DNA from 4 places in the Candidatus Symbiopectobacterium sp. NZEC135 genome. Region 2 is predicted to be linked to each of the others. Evidence: predicted binding sites of a transcription regulator. Region 2 holds the regulator's gene; each other region holds the start of a gene.
The links. Region 2 encodes CRP, which controls carbon source genes, mostly activating them, when cyclic AMP is high. Its sites were predicted from a motif close to ATGTGANNNNNNTCACAT; they were not measured.

Region 1: the regulator CRP is predicted to act here: its motif matches at 1,603-1,620, upstream of focA (formate transporter FocA).
Region 3: the regulator CRP is predicted to act here: its motif matches at 2,160-2,177, upstream of J5224_RS20575 (enolase C-terminal domain-like protein).
Region 4: the regulator CRP is predicted to act here: its motif matches at 2,351-2,368, upstream of J5224_RS19820 (PTS mannitol transporter subunit IICBA).

What each region holds. Positions count from the first base shown of each region.
Region 1 covers NZ_JAGFPF010000015.1:10,476-15,266, forward strand. Annotated here, with positions in the region: gene pflB (formate C-acetyltransferase) at 1-632, opposite strand, end outside; gene focA (formate transporter FocA) at 687-1,544, opposite strand; gene ycaO (30S ribosomal protein S12 methylthiotransferase accessory factor YcaO) at 2,022-3,779, opposite strand; gene serC (3-phosphoserine/phosphohydroxythreonine transaminase) at 4,049-4,791, shown strand, end outside.
Region 2 covers NZ_JAGFPF010000084.1:5,995-10,785, forward strand. Annotated here, with positions in the region: gene J5224_RS22040 (aminodeoxychorismate synthase component II) at 1-433, shown strand, start outside; gene argD (bifunctional acetylornithine/succinyldiaminopimelate transaminase) at 558-1,781, shown strand; gene crp (cAMP-activated global transcriptional regulator CRP) at 1,846-2,478, opposite strand; gene J5224_RS22055 (OsmC family protein) at 2,795-3,202, shown strand; gene J5224_RS22060 (phosphoribulokinase) at 3,289-4,158, opposite strand; gene J5224_RS22065 (YheU family protein) at 4,269-4,496, opposite strand; partial or broken gene J5224_RS22070 (hydrolase) at 4,493-4,791, opposite strand, start outside.
Region 3 covers NZ_JAGFPF010000064.1:19,565-24,355, forward strand. Annotated here, with positions in the region: gene J5224_RS20570 (NAD(P)/FAD-dependent oxidoreductase) at 1-628, shown strand, start outside; gene J5224_RS20575 (enolase C-terminal domain-like protein) at 772-2,025, opposite strand; gene J5224_RS20580 (SDR family oxidoreductase) at 2,363-3,130, shown strand; gene J5224_RS20585 (MFS transporter) at 3,188-4,474, shown strand; partial or broken gene J5224_RS20590 (FadR/GntR family transcriptional regulator) at 4,564-4,791, shown strand, end outside.
Region 4 covers NZ_JAGFPF010000058.1:13,161-17,951, reverse strand. Annotated here, with positions in the region: gene J5224_RS19835 (APC family permease) at 1-101, opposite strand, end outside; gene J5224_RS19830 (helix-turn-helix domain-containing protein) at 205-1,185, opposite strand; gene J5224_RS19825 (DUF3053 domain-containing protein) at 1,556-2,278, shown strand; gene J5224_RS19820 (PTS mannitol transporter subunit IICBA) at 2,621-4,522, shown strand; gene J5224_RS19815 (mannitol-1-phosphate 5-dehydrogenase) at 4,588-4,791, shown strand, end outside.

The sequences.
Region 1 (4,791 bases), on a different contig from region 2:
CCGTTTTCCAGTTTGGATTGCAGAGAAGTAAACTGAGCGAATTTGTCTTTCATCAGGTAGTCGATACCGTACAGCGCAACGCGACGGTAGTCACCGATGATACGGCCACGGCCATAAGCATCCGGCAGACCGGTCAGCACGCCAGATTTACGGCAGCGCAAGATATCCGGAGTGTAAACATCGAATACGCCCTGGTTATGGGTTTTGCGGTATTCGGTGAAGATTTTTTTCAGTTGCGGATCCAGTTCACGGCCATAAACCTTACAGGAACCTTCAACCATTTTGATGCCGCCAAACGGAATCAGCGCACGTTTCAACGGCGCGTCAGTTTGCAGACCAACGATTTGTTCCAGGCTCTGGTCGATATAACCGGCGTCATGAGAGGTGATGGTGGCTGCAACGTTGGTATCGAAGTCAACCGGCGCGTGAGTGCGGTTTTCTTGTTTGATACCTTCCATAACAGCATCCCACAGCTTGGTGGTTGCCGGAGTAGCGCCAGCCAGGAAGGACTCGTCACCTTCATACGGTGCGTAGTTCTTCTGAATGAAGTCACGTACGTTGACGCCATTCTGCCATTCACCCGCGCTAAAACCTTCCCACGCGTTAGCCAATTTTTCATTCAGTTCGGTCATATTACACCTACCTTTGGTTTGGAATTCATAACCCGATTTGCAGTCGGCGACAGATTAATGTTTGTCGCCACCGCGCAAATAAATAACCCAATATGTTAACCCTACCAGAAAACCGCCGCCGACGATGTTGCCAAGCGTGACAGGAATCAGGTTGTCCACGATAAAGTTGTGGAGGGTAAGGTGCTCAAAGTGGGACGGCGCTTTGCCAATGGCTTCCCAAAATTCGGGCGCCGCGAAATTCTTGATAACGATCCCCATGGGGATCATAAACATATTAGCAATACTGTGCTCAAAGCCGCTGGCAACGAACATACCCACCGGCAGGATCATTGCGAACATTTTGTCTGTCAGCGTCCGGCCTGAGTAGCTCATCCATACCGCCAGACAAACCATCAGGTTAGCCAGCACCCCGAGGCAAAACGCTTCAACAAAAGTGTGTTCCACTTTGTGCTCTGCGGTTTGCAGGACATTCAGGCCCCATGCACCGTTGGCGACCATGTGCTCACCGGCAAACCAGATCAGGGCGACAAAAAACAGTGCGCCGAACAGGTTGCCCACATAGACGTTACACCAGTTGCAGGCCAGTTGCTTCCAGGTGATGCGGCCGCTTGCCTTGGCAATCACTGTTAATACCGTTGAGGTAAACAGGTCAGCGCCGCAGACAACCACCAGCATCAGGCCGAGTGAGAAGCAAATCCCACCAATCAGTTTAGCCATGCCGTAAGGCATAGACGCGGAACCGGTTGTGGCTGTGATATAAAAAACGAAGGCGATAGAAATAAAAACACCAGCAGTAATCGCCAAAAAAAACGTAGTCAGGGGTTGTTTCGTAGCTTTATAGACACCAGCATCTTCAGCGACTTTCGCCATGGCTGCTGGTAGTAAAAGTGTAAAGGGGTTGTCAGCTTTCACACTAACGTTCTCCAAGATTTATCCGCGAGGGAATACTAACAAAGCAGTATAAAGCAAAATTTGACTTGGATCATATCGTGAAAATTTAGTGGGGTGAAACCCCTCAGCGATCTACACCAAAGTTTAATTAAGTAATTGAAATTATTAAAGAAAAAATATTTTAAAAATTATAAAAAGAGTTGAATGTAGGGGGTAGAATACCGTGAAAAAGAGTTAAATGATATGCGTTTTTGTATCATTTCGGTGTTATGGGTTGCTGCAAATTAATTAAAAATTCACCATTTAATAACAATAAGTGCAATATTCTTCATTTTCTACGAAATGCCGAATTATTCGAATTATGCAGCGATAAGATAATTGGATGATGAAATTTGGTGTGTTGCTGGAAAATTGATCGAAAAAAGCAAGGTTATCGCTAGAGATCACTACTGTGTGAATGCTCCCCGGCGTTAACCGGGGAGGACGGGCGAGACGGCATTAGCCCCAGAAACGACGCTTCGCCGCTTGCAGTTTCTCGTAAGCCGCCAGCAGCGATTGATGTGCGGGCAATGTGGAGAAGGTGTCATCGACGTCAAACAGCCCGTAGAAACACTGCTCACCGGCAATCGCTGCGCTCGCGGCGTCGACGGTGTCGCTGCCGTACATTTTCACAAACGCATCGTAATACTGTGAGGGCTCGCGCTCTTCGTCCAATGCCAGCGTCAACAGCGTCTGCAAACAGCGGTAGTAGTTGCTGCGCGATGGGCTGAAGACGGAGCCGTTGAAATCCTGCGTCCATTCAGACCAGATTAATGCCTGCTCCAGATCGCCGCCTGCCAGTGCCAGCATCGCTTTTAATTCACCGATGCGCAGCGTGAGCCAGCCGTTATCCTTGCCGGTTGCCAGCCCCAACAATTCGCGCACGCGGGTGAAGTCATCGAAACCTTCATCATCCAACTGGGTAATCAGATCGAGATACGCCTGTTTTTCCCACTTGCTGCCGGGCAGGGAGAGAATAGTCTCGCGTAAATGCACACCCATATTGTTGTTTGCCAACAGCAAATCGTCTGCCGGATAAATGTCGGACATGCCCGGCACGATAATGCGGCACGCGTAAACAGACAGGTGCTCGTAATCGGCGATGTACACCTCTTTGTGCTCTTTGTGGAAAATCGCCATCAAGGTAGCAAACTCCTGCTCGGTGCTGCCTTTAAAGCTCCAGTCGACAAAGGGATAATCCGCGTCAGTTTTAAACAAGTCCCACGAGATCAAACCGCTGGAATCGATAAAGTGGGTTTCCAGATTGGCATGATCCGCCACATCATCATTGTCGAAGCTCGGCGGGGTAAACACATCGAGATCTTTCAACCCGCGTCCTTGCAGCAGTTCGGTGACGGTACGCTCCAGCGCGACGCCGAAATCCGGGTGCGCACCGAAAGAGGCGAAGCAGGTGCCGTTGCTGGGGTTAAACAGCACCACGCAGATCACCGGATAATTACCGCCCAGCGAGGCGTCATAGGCAAGGATCGGGAACCCTTCTTTTTCCAGCGTGGCGATGGCCTCCACCACGCCCGGATAACGTTGCAACACGCTGTCTGGGATGGTTGGCAGGCTGATGGCTTCAGCAATAATACGGTTCTTGATGTGGCGTTCGAACACCTCAGACAAACCCTGCACACGCGCTTCATTGGCGGTGTTACCTGCGGACATCCCGTTGGAAACGTAGAGGTTACCAATGATATTCATCGGGATATAGACGGTGGTGTCATCGGATTGACGGGTAAACGGCAGGGCGCAGATGCCACGTTCGTCGTTGCCAGATTGCAGATCCACCAGCATGCTGGCGCTTAATTCGTTCTCAGGATCGTAAAAGGCGCGCAGGTGATCATCCAGAATTCCGGGCGGCAAGCTGTCATCGTCCGGCAGCGGGAACCACTGCTCGTTCGGATAGTGTACGAAATCACCGTTAGCAATTGATTTGCCCAGATAGAAATCGGCAAAGAAGTAGTTGGTGGAAAGACGCTCGAAATATTCACCCAAGGCTGAGGCCAGAGCGGCTTTCTTGCTGGCGCCTTTGCCGTTGGTAAAACATAGCGGGCAGTCTTTGTCGCGAATATGCACGGACCAGACGTTAGGCACCGGGTTCAGCCAGGAGGCTTCTTCGATGTTGAACCCCAGGTCACGGAGTTGTTGTTGAAAACGGGCGATGGAGTCTTCCAGGGCGGCGTCTTTGCCTGGGATGAACGTTTGGCTCATGATTGTCACTTTTCTCTTTTATGGGACGTGCATCATACGGACTTTTCACGGACAACTCCACGCCGTCGCCGTGCGGGTTTTATACGGGAAAGCGTAATAAGGATTGCAGCGGGAAGGAGCCAGTGATAAAAACAAATGATGACGGTTGCTGCAAAAAACCATGATGGCTGCTGCAAATAGCCAATATGGTTGTTGCAAAAAATCATAATAGTCGCTGTAAAACAGACAAAACGTTAAAAATAGTCGTACTAAACACGTGGTGAGGGGAAATGACACAAGTTTTCAATTTTAGCGCCGGTCCAGCCATGCTGCCGGTTGAAGTGCTGCGTCGTGCTGAGCAAGAGTTGTGTAACTGGCGTGGGCTGGGAACATCCGTAATGGAAATCAGCCACCGCAGTAAAGAATTTATGCAGGTGGCGGCGGAAGCCGAGCAGGATCTGCGCGATCTGTTAAAGATCCCCTCCAACTACAAAGTGCTGTTCTGCCAAGGGGGCGCACGCGCACAGTTTGCTGCTGTGCCGCTTAACCTGCTGGGTGACAGCACCAAAGCTGACTATATCGACGGCGGCTATTGGGCGCACAGTGCGATTAACGAAGCGGAAAAATACTGCAAACCGAACGTTATCGACGTGAAAACCCGCATTGACGGCCTGCGCGCTGCCAAACCGATGCGTGAATGGGCGCTGTCTGACGACGCAGCCTTTGTGCACTACTGCCCGAATGAAACCATTGATGGTTTGGCCATTGAAGAAACCCCTGACTTTGGTGATAAGATTGTGGTCGCTGACTTCTCCTCCAGCATCCTGTCCTGTCCGATCGATGTCAGCCGTTTCGGCGTGATTTATGCTGGCGCGCAGAAAAACATTGGCCCTGCCGGGTTAACCTTGGTGATTGTACGCGATGACCTGCTGGGTAAATCCAACAGCGTGCTGCCGTCGGTGCTGGATTACAAAACGCTGGCCGACAACGACTCCATGTACAACACGCCGCCGACCTTCGCCTGGTACCTTTC
Region 2 (4,791 bases):
GATCTCCCCCGGCCCTTGCACGCCGGATGACGCGGGTATTTCTCTGGCGGCGATTCGCCATTTTGCAGGCAAGCTGCCCATTCTTGGCGTGTGTCTTGGACATCAGGCGATGGGGCAGGCGTTTGGTGCGCGCGTGGTGCGGGCGCGCCAAGTGATGCACGGCAAAACCTCCGTGATACAGCACACCGGGAGCGGCGTTTTTAACGGGCTGGCACTGCCATTAACGGTGACGCGCTACCACTCTCTGGTGATCGACCCCACCTCTTTGCCTCCCGAGTTTGACGTGACGGCCTGGACGGAGCGTGACGGCGAGCGTGATGAAATCATGGGAATACGCCACCGAACCTTGCCGTTAGAAGGGGTGCAGTTTCACCCGGAGAGTATTCTGAGTGAGCAAGGGCATCAATTGTTGCAGAATTTCCTTAATACCTGAGGTTATCAGCACCGGTTGCGATAAAACGGACTGTCATAACGCGCTATTTTATAACCTTGCGTATTGATTTTTTATGCATATTTGATGATTATATTTTCACTTTAAGCGGTGTGGACGGAAGCAAATGACAACAGATTCAAAGGCGGTAACCCGGGCGACGCATGACAAGGTGATTCTCCCCGTATACGCACCGGCGCAATTTGTGCCGGTTAAAGGCAAAGGTAGCCGCGTATGGGATCAGCAAGGGCGCGAGTATATCGACTTTGCTGGTGGGATTGCGGTAACGGCACTGGGTCATTGCCACCCGGCGCTGGTGGCGGCGTTAAAGCAGCAGGGTGAAACGCTGTGGCACACCAGCAATATCTTCACCAATGAGCCAGCGTTGCGTCTGGCCAGCAAACTGATCGACGCCACCTTTGCCGAGCGTGTGTTCTTTGTTAACTCTGGTGCAGAAGCCAACGAAGCGGCTTTCAAACTGGCACGCCACTATGCGATTAAGCGCCACAGCCCGTACAAAACCAAAATCATTGCGTTCTACAATGCGTTTCACGGTCGCACCTTGTTCACTGTCTCGGTCGGTGGGCAGGCGAAATACGCCGATGGCTTCGGACCAAAACCGGCCGATATCGTGCACGTGCCGTTTAACGATCTAGACGCAGTAAAAGCGGTGATGGATGACCATACCTGTGCCGTGGTGCTGGAGCCAATTCAGGGCGAAGGCGGCATTACGCCGGCCACGCCGGAATTCCTCAAAGGCGTGCGTGAGCTATGCGATCAGCATCATGCGCTGCTGGTGTTTGATGAAGTGCAAAGCGGCATGGGGCGTTCCGGTAAACTGTTTACCTACATGCACTATGGCGTGACGCCGGATATTCTCACCACGGCGAAAGCGCTGGGCGGCGGGTTCCCCATCAGCGCCATGCTGACTACTGAAGAGGTTGCCTCTGTGATGACTGTCGGCGTACATGGCACCACTTACGGCGGTAATCCGCTGGCCTGTGCGGTAGCGGAAGCGGCATTAGACACCATCAACACCCCACAGGTGCTTTCCGGCGTACAAGCGCGCCACGAGCGTTTCGTTTCGATTCTTCAGGCCATTAATGAAGAGCACGGTATTTTTGAGCAAATTCGCGGTATGGGTTTGCTGATTGGCGCAGAACTGAAGCCTAAATGGCACGGTCAGGCGGGCAAGTTCCTTGCTGCTGCTGCGGAGCAGGGCGTGATGGTGCTGGTCGCTGGGCCTAACGTGATGCGTTTTGTGCCGTCATTGGTGATTGATCTGGAAGATATCGATCAGGGCATGGCGCGGTTCGCGCGGGCGGTGGAAGCGGTAGTGAAAGCGGAGTAGGGAAGGTTCGTCAAAAGCACGCTGCGCAGCGCAACGTGCTTTTGTCTAAGCGGCACGGGTGATATCAGCGTGTGCCGTACACCACGATGGTTTTGCCGTGTGCCGAGATCAGGTTCTGGTCTTCCAGCATTTTCAGAATACGGCCTACCGTTTCGCGGGAACAGCCAACAATCTGACCAATTTCCTGACGCGTGATCTTGATTTGCATCCCATCCGGGTGCGTCATGGCATCGGGTTGCTTCGCCAAGTTCAACAGCGTCTGTGCGATGCGGCCCGTCACATCCAGGAAGGCCAGGTTGCCCACTTTCTGGGAGGTCACCTGAAGGCGGCGTGCCATCTGTGAGGAAAGACGCATCAGAATATCCGGGTTGACCTGAATCAGCTGACGGAATTTCTTATAGGAGATCTCAGCGACTTCACAGGCCGTTTTCGCCCGCACCCATGCACTGCGTTCCTGGCCCTCTTCGAACAGGCCCAGTTCTCCAATAAAATCCCCCTGGTTGAGGTAGGAGAGGATCATTTCCTTGCCTTCTTCATCCTTGATCAGCACAGCCACTGAGCCTTTCACGATGTAGTAAAGCGTTTCTGCCTTTTCACCTTGGTGAATCAGCGTGCTCTTCGATGGATACTTGTGAATATGACAATGAGAAAGGAACCATTCAAGAGTCGGGTCTGTCTGCGGTTTGCCGAGAACCATTCGCTGTTATCCTCTGTTGTAATTCACTGCGCAAATTACAGGGTTCAGAGTTCCCTGTACGGCGTATCAACGTGCTAGTAGTAAAAATTCCGTGTTGGCGGACTGACGTCAGGGAATATACTGGCTTCTGTATGGCGACGTCACGATCCGTTCTTACCGTCAGCATAAAGCTGAAGGAACGGATTCTATTCCTGTTTGTAACACAGCTTGACGAGCCTGTCTCGTGTTGTCTCGCTTCAGCATGATTAAGCTCTAGTTATCGGCGGTTTTTATATATAACAGTGAGTAATTTTCAAATAAATTTGAGGAGTTGTGGATGCAAGCGCGCGTAAAATGGGTTGAAGATCTGACCTTTCTCGGTGAGTCGTCATCCGGGCATCAGATCCTGATGGATGGCAATGCCGGCGATAAAGCCCCCAGTCCGATGGAGATGGTGTTGATGGCGGCAGGGGGCTGTAGCGCCATTGATGTGGTGTCCATTTTGCAAAAGGGCCGCAATACGATCACCGGGTGCGAAGTCAAATTATCCTCCACGCGTCGTGAAGAAGCGCCGCGTCTGTTTACCCATATCAACCTGCATTTTATCGTCACGGGCGTAGGGCTGACGGATAAGGTGGTTGAACGGGCGGTATCGCTGTCGGCGGAGAAGTATTGTTCAGTGGCGCTAATGTTAGAAAAGGCGGTGAAGGTCACGCACAGCCACGAAATCATCGCTGTCGCCTAGTTTTTTTCGTTATCGTATAGTTTTCTTCATAGTCGAATAGCTTTCTTCGTTGTCGCATAGCTTTCTGGCGGGCGGTGTGTGTTATCTCAGCCCGCGCTACGCCCTTCTGCCAGTCGCTTTACCAACGGCGCCATAATCAGCTCCATGGCGAGACCCATTTTCCCCCCCGGCACCACCAACGTATTGATGTGTGAAATAAACGAGCCTTGCAGCATGGCTAGCAGATAGGGATAGTCAATATGCTCGACGCCCTGGAAATGGATCACCACAAAACTCTCGTCCAGCGAAGGGATCGCCTTGGCGGCAAAGGGGTTTGAGGTATCGATAGTTGGTACGCGCTGGAAGTTGATATGGGTGCGAGAAAACTGCGGCGTGATGTAGGTGATGTAATCTTCCATGGAACGCACTACCGAATCCATCACTGCTTCACGTGAGTGTCCGCGTTCATTGATGTCGCGAACCAGCTTTTGAATCCATTCCAGATTGACGATGGGCACCACGCCGACCAGTAGGTCTACGTGCTGGGCAACATCGTACTGGTCGGTGACCACTGCGCCGTGCAACCCCTCATAAAACAGCATATCGGTAGGATGCTGCATCGGTTCCCACGGCGTAAAGGTGCCGGGCACTTGATTGTAGGGGATCGCCTCATCGTAAGTGTGCAGGTATTTGCGCGTTTTTCCGGTACCGTTGCGGCCATAGTCGATAAACGCTTGCTCAAGCAGGCTGAAATCGTTGGCTTCTGGGCCGAAATAGCTGATATGGCGGCCCAAATCTTTCGCTTTGCGAATCGCCATGTCCATCTCTGGCCGGGTATAACGGTGAAAGCTATCGCCTTCCAGTGAAGCGGCTTTTATCTGCAACTGCTGGAAAATTTTCCTGAACGCGAGGCTGGTCGTGGTGGTGCCTGCTCCACTGGAGCCAGTAACGGCAATGATCGGGTGTTGTTGCGACATGCGGTTTCACTCCGTCGGATGAGGCATTTGGCTAACATGGCTCTCACTGTATAACAGACCCGGTGGCGCAAGACGACCCCCCGCACGTCAGGAAACGGTGATTTATCACGTTACGGCGTATTTTCGTTGAGCTGGGTGCGCGGCATGATATTCAGCGTTTCATGCAGTTCTGACCACACCAGCACCACGTCGCCCGAGGCAAGCTGGCGACGAATATCCCTGACTTTTTCCTCCAGTGAGCGCTCCTGCTCGCCGTAATCCGTGCCTTCACGCAACACGAAGGACTCAATAATGTTTTGCAGCGTATCGCTATCAAGCTGCTGCCAGGGAATCATCATGCTGTTGCCTTTGCGGTGTCCGCTGATAGAAAGTGCGTGAACCAGGCCGGAATGCGTTGTTCCAGCCACATTTCCGGTTTCAGTAATGTACCGCCAACAAACCCGACGTGCCCGCCGTGCGCCGTCAGTTGGTATTCGATAGTGTCGGGTAGGTGGCTGATATCCGGGATCACCTCGGGTGTCATGAACGGATCGTCTTGCGCATGAATGATCAGTGTCGGCGTGCGAATGGTGGGCAGCAACGCCAGCGCACTGCACTGATGGTAGTAGTCGGCAGCATCCTGAAAGCCATGAA
Region 3 (4,791 bases), on a different contig from region 2:
CGCCGCGCTGGTGCCGTTTACGCTGCATAAACCGCTATTGGAGCAGATACAGACCCTGTCTGGCGTTTCCGTGCCCGTGGTGGTGACGGCGAAAAACGGTGTCAGCTTTAAAGAGAACCTGCTGTTTACCCATCGTGGCCTTTCAGGCCCCGCCATTCTGCAACTGTCTAGCTATTGGCTACCGGGCGAATGGGTGACGATCAATCTGTTGCCACAGCACGATCTTAACGCACTGCTCGCCGAGCAACGTGCAGCACACCCCAATCAGAGCCTGAAAAATACGCTGGCGCTGTGGCTACCGAAGCGCTTGGTGGAGTGTCTGCAAACCTTGGGATTGGTGCCCGAGGTGTCACTTAAACAGTTGCAATCCCCCCAGATCGCGGCGCTCATTGAAAATCTGCACGCCTGGCAGGTGCAACCCAACGGTACGGAAGGCTACCGCACCGCAGAAGTCACCCTGGGCGGTGTGGATACGCGTGAGCTATCGTCAAAAACCATGGAGGTCAGTAAAATGCCGGGCCTCTATTTTATCGGTGAAGTGGTGGACGTTACCGGTTGGCTGGGCGGCTATAACTTCCAGTGGGCGTGGAGTTCTGCCTGGGCGTGTGCGCAGGCGTTGCGTGTTTGATGTGGGATAATCAAGTAGACAAAGGGAAAAGATTAGTGCTGTGTCGACTTTATTATCCCAAAAGCCCGGCCAGAGGCCGGACATCTTGTTGACGCCGTAAATGCAGGGATGTGCATTAACGGGATACTGCGTAGTGTATCACCTCATGGACGAGAGGCTGTTCCGTCTGGCGTACGGGCCATCGTCCAGGATGGAATGCCACCCTCACAGGGATATTTAGCGGCTTTCTCTTCATCAATATCAATGCCAAGGCCAGGCTTGTCATTCAAGTAGGCATAACCCTGATCGATCTCTGGACACCCAGAGAAGACCTCACGCAACGCATCATTCATTGGCGTATATTCTTGAATACCGAAATTTGGTGAGCTCAGATCAAGGTGCATATTGGCACAAACCCCAACGGGAGAGATATCACCCGGTCCGTGCCAAGCGGTACGCACGCCGTTCAGTTCACTGTAGACTGCCAGCTTCTTCGCTGGTGTAATGCCGCCAATCGTGCTGACGTGGCATCGGATGTAATCAATTAACTTGTTATCAATTAACGGCTTCCATTCGTTCACGTTAACGAACAGTTCACCCATCGAGATCGGTGTAGATGACTGCTGACGTAACATTTTCAGCCAGTCGATATTTTCCGGGGCGACAGGATCTTCAAGATAAAACAGCTGATACTGTTCGAGGGTTTTTGCAAGGTTGATGGCCGTTACCGGGGTTACTCGTTCATGCACATCATGAATAAATTCAATGCCAAAACCCAGTTTATTACGCAGATGGTCGAACAAACGCGGAACGCTCTTCGCGTACGCATCAGGATCAAAATAAATACCGGGTGTTTTGCTTTTTGGTGAACGCTTCGGTTGAATATTTTTTGCGCGTGCTAGTTGAGTGGCAATTAACTTCAAATCGTCTGTTCCAGCACCACCATACATCCCCATCTGGCAGCGAACATATTGATAACCCTCTTCCATACGAGCGCGGATATTATCTTCCACCTCCACTTCATCCCCCCCATCAGTATGGCAATACAGTGGGATACCATCGCGACATTTTCCACCCAGCAATTCATAAACCGGCATTCCCGCAAGTTTGCCTTTGATATCCCATAGCGCCATGTCCACTCCGGACAGCGCATTGTTCATGATGGGGCCATTGCGCCAGTAACCACTGACTGCACCGGATTGCCAGATATCTTCAATACGGGTGGGATCTTTACCGATCAGAAACGGTGCCATGTACTCATCAATCGCACTTTTCACAGCAAAAATGCGCTGTGTGAAAGTCGCACACCCCAGCCCATAAAGCCCCGGTTCGTTGGTCTCAACCTTAACGACGGCCAAATCAATGCCACCAGGTGCAGTAAGAATCGTTTTTACGTTGGTAATCTTAAGGTTACTCACTTTAACTCCTCAATTCAGCAAATCAACGCCATGTCATGCCGAGGAGGACAACATGGCGAAACATTTGTAGGTCGTCCTACAACTTTTGGTGTTATATCACTTTTTTACATCCCATATATTCTTGAGCATTCATTCTGTGATAGAGATCAAACAACATCAACAGAGAAATATTTTATTCATTTAAAACAACAAGATAAACACAACCCATAAAATCATGGCACGTGTTGTTTGTGATCAGCATAGCAAAATCATTTTTGTATTGTTGATTTTAGAAAAGTGAAAATCCAATCTTAAATAAGACAGTCGTCATACAAATATCAAGCATAAGGAAAATGACATGACAGCTTTATTTGACTTAACGGGGAAAACGGCACTGGTAACAGGTTCTGCCAGGGGTTTGGGATACGCCTATGCAGAAGGGCTGGCCGCCGAAGGCGCACACGTTATCCTAAATGATATCCGCGACACGCTCCTTACTGAGTCCGTTGATAAATTAAGAGCTAAAGGCTACACCGCCTATGGCGTCGCCTTCGATGTAACGAAAGAAGATGCGATTGAAAACGCGTTCAACCAACTGGATGAGCAAAATATTCACGTTGATATTTTGATCAACAACGCAGGTATTCAATATCGCAAACCGATGGTGGAACTGGAACTTGAAAACTGGCAGAAGGTCATCGACACGAACCTGACAAGTGCCTTCTTAGTTTCACGAGCCGCTGCCAAACGAATGATTGCACGCAACACTGGGGGAAAGATCATCAATATCGGTTCATTGACCAGTCAGGCAGCAAGGCCGACCGTTGCACCTTACACTGCGGCGAAAGGTGGAATAAAAATGCTGACCTGCTCAATGGCTGCTGAATGGGCGCAATTTAATATTCAGTCCAATGCGATTGGACCGGGATATATTCTAACCGATATGAACACCGCGTTGATTGAAGATGAAAAATTCGACAGTTGGGTGAAAAGCAGTAACCCCTCTCAGCGCTGGGGCCGTCCGGAAGAGCTTATTGGCACAGCGGTATTCCTATCGTCAAAAGCCTCTGACTACATTAATGGCCAAATCATTTATGTCGATGGCGGCTGGCTATCCGTTCTGTAATTGTTGCTTTATTTCCCAATAATACAGATTACAAAACAATAACATGGAATATAAATAATGATTCAAAACATACAGGCAAAATTAGCGCCGATACGCTGGCGTAAATTGATTCCTCTCGCCTTTATTACTTATAGTCTTGCGTATCTGGACCGTGCGAATTACGGTTTTGGGGCGGCATCCGGTCTGGCAGAAGATCTGAATATAACACCAGGAATTTCATCCTTATTAGGTGCCTTATTTTTCTTGGGGTACTTCTTTTTCCAGGTTCCAGGCGGAATTTACGCTGAGAAGCGCAGCGCTAAAAAACTCATTTTCTGGAGCCTGATACTGTGGGGCATACTCGCCACGGCGACAGGAATGGTGCATGACGTCAAAGTCTTGGCGATCATTCGTTTCCTTTTAGGCGTTGCGGAAAGCGTTGTGATGCCAGCCATGCTGGTATTTTTAAGTCACTGGTTTACAAAGAAAGAACGTTCCAAAGCGAATACGTTTCTTTTTCTCGGCAACCCGATTACGGTGCTGTGGATGTCCGTGCTTTCTGGCTACCTTGTCGAAGCATTTGGCTGGCGTGGGATGTTCATCATTGAGGGCGTACCCGCAATTATCTGGGCAGCCATCTGGTGGTTTATTTTTGTTGATAGACCTGTTGACGCCAAGTGGTTGACTGAAAAAGAGAAAAAAGACATTGAAGCTGCATTGGCAGCAGAACAAACCAATATCCAAGAAATTAAAAATTACAGCGAAGCATTTCGCTCCAAAAAAGTGTTGTCACTATCCTTTATCCATTTCTTCTGGAATATAGGAATGTATGGTTTCATTATGTGGCTACCTTCGATTCTGAAATCTGCGTCTGGGCTGGGTATTGTCGCTACCGGTTGGTTATCAGCAGCACCTTATCTCCTCGCCGTTCCTATGATGCTAAGTGCCTCATGGTATTCTGATAAGTTTCTAAACCGAAAGATTATTGTCCTGCTCTTCTTAGGTCTGGGTGCTATCTGTTTTATTGGTTCCTTTAGTGTTGGTGCATCCAATTTCTGGCTGTCTTATGTACTTTTGATGGTTGCAGGTGGGGCAATGTACACCCCTTATGGCCCCTTCTTTGCCGCTATTCCTGAAATGATCCCTCGTAATGTTATGGCAGGCGCAATGGCCTTTATTGTTAGTTTCGGCGCGCTTGGCTCATTTGTAGGTTCGTGGATTGTAGGCTATCTGAATGGCCTAACCGGAGGCCCCGGCGCGTCTTACATCTTTATGGGCGGATCGCTTGTACTTGCTGTTTTCCTAACCTCGGTCACATCGTTTACCAGCAAAACATCGTCTCTGACCAAAGCACAAGCGTACTAATGCAAAGCGCCCTAATGGGCGCTTTGTTCTTAAAAGTGAAATGTTATACAATCGCTTCCTTCAAGACACCTATTATGGCAGGCCCTCTTTTGAGCATAAAATCCATTCAAAAACATAATGTTGTAAATGAAATTTATGATCAGATCAGTGAAAAACTGTTAGATGGCAGTTGGTCTCCAGGTAGCCGCCTTCCCTCGGAAGCAGAACTCACTGCTGCCTTTAATGTCAGTAGAGTTAGCGTGCGCAGCGCAGTACAGCGTTTTCGAGATTTGGGTATCGTCGTCACACGTCACGGTAGCGGCAGCTTCGTGAGTGAA
Region 4 (4,791 bases), on a different contig from region 2:
AAGATGATCGACCAAAGGCCAAGGCTGCCTTTTTGGAGTTGATTCCCCTGCGGCAATGCCGTCTGGGGTAGCGCGTGCGCTGATGAAGATTGCTGTGCCATGTTCCGTTCCCCTGCGTGATGGTTCATGGTCAGTCTATGAAGGGTTCTGGCGTGTGCGTTATCGAAATCTGGCAAACCTGAATGTGACGAATAGTCATCACATTCAGATCAAATGATGGACCGCTCGCCGCGTGTGAGAAGGCAGTTCACCAAACAGGCGTTTGTAGTCGGCGGTAAACTGCGACAGATGCCAGAAGCCCCACTTGGAGGCGATTTCGCTGATCTGCGCGTACTCCCCTTCCATCACCAGCATGCGTTTTACCCCGTTGAGCCGCATGTTTTTCAGGAATACTGCCGGGCTTTGGCCGGTGACCGTTTCAAAACAGTTTTGCAGGGTGCGCCGTGAGGTGTGGGTCAGTTGGCACAACTCATCCATGGTCAGCGGGAGATCGCGATGAGCCATCAGCGCATCCTGTGCTTTGGTGACCACGCGTTGCGCCTTTTGCAGAGAAGGGCGCACGCTGATGGTCTGCGTGCCGACGGCAGTGAAAAAGGCAAAGGCAAGCTCGCGGATATCGCTGAGAAATTGCAACCGTGCCTGCCGTTGCGCAAATTGCAGCGGGTGCTCCATCACGCTGTGCAACATGGCCAGAATGTGTTCGCGCAGCCGATTGGCAAGGCCATCGTGATGAATGGCGTAGACCCGGTGCGGCAGTTCATCGGTGATATCCGATAACAGCGTCAGAGGAATGCTCAATACCAGCAGCGAAGAGGTTTCCGGCGTTTGCAGCATCAGCTCGCCGCCGTCGTAGGACCAGGTAATGTCCTGCGGCGTCAGGCTGTTTCCCATCCAACGCGCTTCTCCTGACAGCGCATTAAACACCCCGAGGCAGAGCGTGCCCGTGCGGCCCTGGCCGCGTTGAAACACCGATTGTGACAGTTGCTCTTGGTAGAACTGAACGCCGTCCAGCCAGGCCTCTTTGAGGCTACCTTCAAACCGCCCGTGAGAGATCTGATCATAGCGCAGTGCCCAATCCGTCAGCAGCTGACTGTGTTGCGCCAGTTCCTGAATGCGCGATGCGCAACGAAAACCGTTTTGATCGCCAAGAGGGTTTTGATCGCGAAGATGGAATGCGGGTGTCATCGTCTGTCTTTCCTGCGTCGTGATGGGATATATCCACTGAGCAAGAATCACGCCAGCGCAATAGCAAAAAATGGCAGATTTTATCTCTGCATTTTGGGGTATGAGTGATGTTTTTGCTGAATTACGCTGTAAAACAGCGGGAAATAGAGTGAATCCTGCCATAGAGGTGTTTTGCGCTGTGGTGTTGCACCGTTATGGGTGCGTTGCTCAATTTTGCAGCAGGGCACTGTTGTCTGACCATCACATCCTCTGTATCCCGCTGGCTTGGCAGAAAAACGAGGGTATCGCGCTGATTCGACTATGCTTAGGGATAAGGCGGAGCAATGTGGTCCGCTTCTACACCGGATAAGACGTGCATAAGGAGTATGGCATGACGATAACAATGGGGTGGCGTTCGCGCTGGCTATTGCTGGTGCTGGCGTTGGGTATGGTGTTCCAACTGGCGGCCTGTGGTGATAGCGAAGCGGATCAGCGCAAAGCGTTTATCGCGGTATTGCAAAGTGTGCCATCGCAACCGGGTAGCGTGCCGCCTGCACTGAGTGACGATCAGAAAAAACGGTTAGGTCCTTTTGCCAATGATTACGCCGTCTTAACCACCTTTTCCCAGCAGTTGCGGCAAAGCCTGGCGGTGAGCCTCAAACCGTTATTGGAGCACGTTTCTCAGATTCGTGTGCCACAGGATTATTTGACGCAACGTGACGGTGTGCGTAGCGCTGTCGGCGCGATAAACCTGCTGGGGCAGCAGGTGCAGGCGGCAAAAACCCAGGCAGATTCCGCCCGCCGTAATCTGAATCAGCCGCAAGAGGTGCAAGTGCTGTATGAGCGCGTTTACTCGCAAGTGGTTGCCCAACCGGCGGCGGCATTAGGGAACGTGGTGCCGACCGCCACCACGCTGGCACAGCAGTTGGCGCAAGTGGGTGACTTCCTTGCGGCTCAGGGCAAGCAGGTCACTTTTGTGGGAAATCAGGTGCAGTTTGAAACGGCGCAGCAGGCGGTGCGCTACAACGCGCTGATTACGCCTCTGGCAACACAGCAGCGCGACTTGATGAACGGATTACCACCGCTTTTACCGTTGTTGAAACCATCGCTATAGGGCAATAACGCGAGGTGGTGATGATATTTAGTGATTTGAGTCACATAACAAGAACAAAATCACGGCGCTGTAATGTGATTAAGGTCACATTGTGCTGCCGTTGATGCGGATGATGATGCGTCGAATTGACCGCATTCGGTGATTTTATGTGAACTCAGTCACTAAAATGTAGCAATGATGTGGGGATTATGTGTGACGTTTGTCACATATGGCCGTGAGGTTGCGGTATCAAACCGACGTGCTAGAGTCCGCACGATCTCTACCGACGGAAGGCAGTCACACCGTCTCACGATAATGACCACACGCGCTTGCGATCGCGCGTTTGAATAGGGGTGTGTTTTTATGCTCACAGCAGATACCAAGGTCAAAGTTCAGAATTTTGGCCGCTTCCTGAGCAACATGGTAATGCCCAATATCGGGGCGTTTATCGCCTGGGGCCTGATTACCATGTTGTTCATTCCAACCGGTTGGTTGCCGAATGCGACACTTGCCAAGCTGGTGGGGCCGATGATCACCTATCTGCTGCCGCTGCTTATCGGTTACACCGGTGGCCGTTTGGTGGCGGGCGATCGCGGTGGCGTGGTCGGTGCCATCACCACGATGGGGGTGATCGTCGGTGTTGATATGCCGATGTTCCTCGGCGCGATGATTGTTGGTCCGTTGGGCGGATGGACCATTAAACGTTTTGACCGCATCGTTGATGGCAAGGTCAAAAGCGGCTTTGAAATGCTGGTGAACAACTTCTCTGCCGGTATCATTGGCATGTTGTTGGCTATTCTGGCGTTTTTGGCGATTGGCCCGTTGGTGGCGTTTTTATCTAAAGGTTTGGCTGCGGGTGTAGATTTGATGGTGCAGAATAACCTGCTGCCGCTCACCTCTATCTTCGTTGAACCCGCAAAAATCCTGTTCCTGAACAACGCCATTAACCACGGTATCTTCTCGCCGCTGGGTATCCAACAGGCGTCGGAAGTAGGCAAATCCATTTTCTTCCTGATTGAAGCCAACCCCGGTCCGGGGATGGGTGTGCTGATGGCGTACATGTTCTTTGGTCGCGGTAATGCCAAAGTGTCCGCGCCGGGCGCGGCCATCATCCACTTCCTGGGTGGTATTCACGAAATCTATTTCCCGTATGTGCTGATGAACCCGCGCCTGCTGATTGCGGTGATTCTGGGCGGCATGACTGGGGTGTTCACGCTGACTCTGCTGGGCGGTGGCCTGGCGGCTCCGGCTTCTCCGGGCTCTATTCTGGCCGTGTTGGCAATGACGCCGAAAGGGGCATATTTTGCCAATATCGTGGCGATTGCTGCTGCGTTTGCCGTCTCCTTTGTGCTGTCAGCGATCCTGCTGAAAAGCACCAAGGTAAAAGAGGGTGACGATCTGGATGAAGCCACACGCCGTGTGCAAGAGATGAAAGCGGCTTCCAAAGGTGGTTCAGTACCCACCGGTATCAGCGGCGATCTGAGCACCGTGCGCAAAATCATCGTGGCTTGTGATGCTGGCATGGGCTCCAGCGCCATGGGCGCGGGCGTATTGCGCAAGAAAGTGCAGGATGCCGGGCTGACGCAAATATCTGTCACCAATAGCGCCATCAACAGCTTGCCTGAGGATGTCGATCTGGTGATTACGCACCGTGATTTGACCGAACGCGCCCTGCGCCATGCGCCACAAGCGCAGCATATCTCGCTGACCAACTTCCTCGACAGCCAGTTGTACAGCGATTTGGTGAGTCGCCTGGCCGCCGCTCAGCCGGCGGGTGGCAGCTCTGCTGCTGCACCGGTTGCTGAGCCGCAAGCCGCCACCTTGTTCCAACTGGGCGCGGCTAACGTATTCCTGAACTTGCAGGCGAGCGATAAAGAGCAGGCGATTCGCTTTGCCGGTGAGCAACTGGTGAAAGGTGGCTATGTCGAGCCGGAATATGTGGATGCGATGCTGGCGCGTGAAAAGCTGACCTCGACCTATCTGGGCGAATCTATCGCCGTGCCGCATGGCACCATTGAAGCCAAAGATCGTGTGCTGAAAACCGGCATCGTCTTCTGCCAATATCCGCAGGGGGTGCGCTTCGGTGAGGATGAAGATGACGTCGCAAAATTGGTGATCGGTATCGCAGCGCGTAATAACGAACATATTGCGGTGATCACCCGCCTGACCAATGCGCTGGACGATGACACCGTGATTGCTCGTTTGGCGCAGACCCAGGATGTGCAGGACGTGCTGGACCTGCTCTCCGAGAAAAAGAGTGCCTGATACATCGGCAGCGCCGCCTTCGGGCGGCCTCTTTTTTTGCCATCGTTTTTAAAGGTTAACGCATGATGAAAGCTTTACATTTTGGTGCCGGAAATATCGGACGCGGGTTTATCGGAAAACTGCTGGCAGATGCCAACATCGAACTCACCTTTGCAGATGTGAACCAGCCGCTGCTGGATGCCATCAACAGCCGTAAGCAGTATCAGGTGAAAGTGGTCGGCGAGCAGACGCAGTTGGAAACGGTCAGCAACGTCAGCGCGGTGCATAGT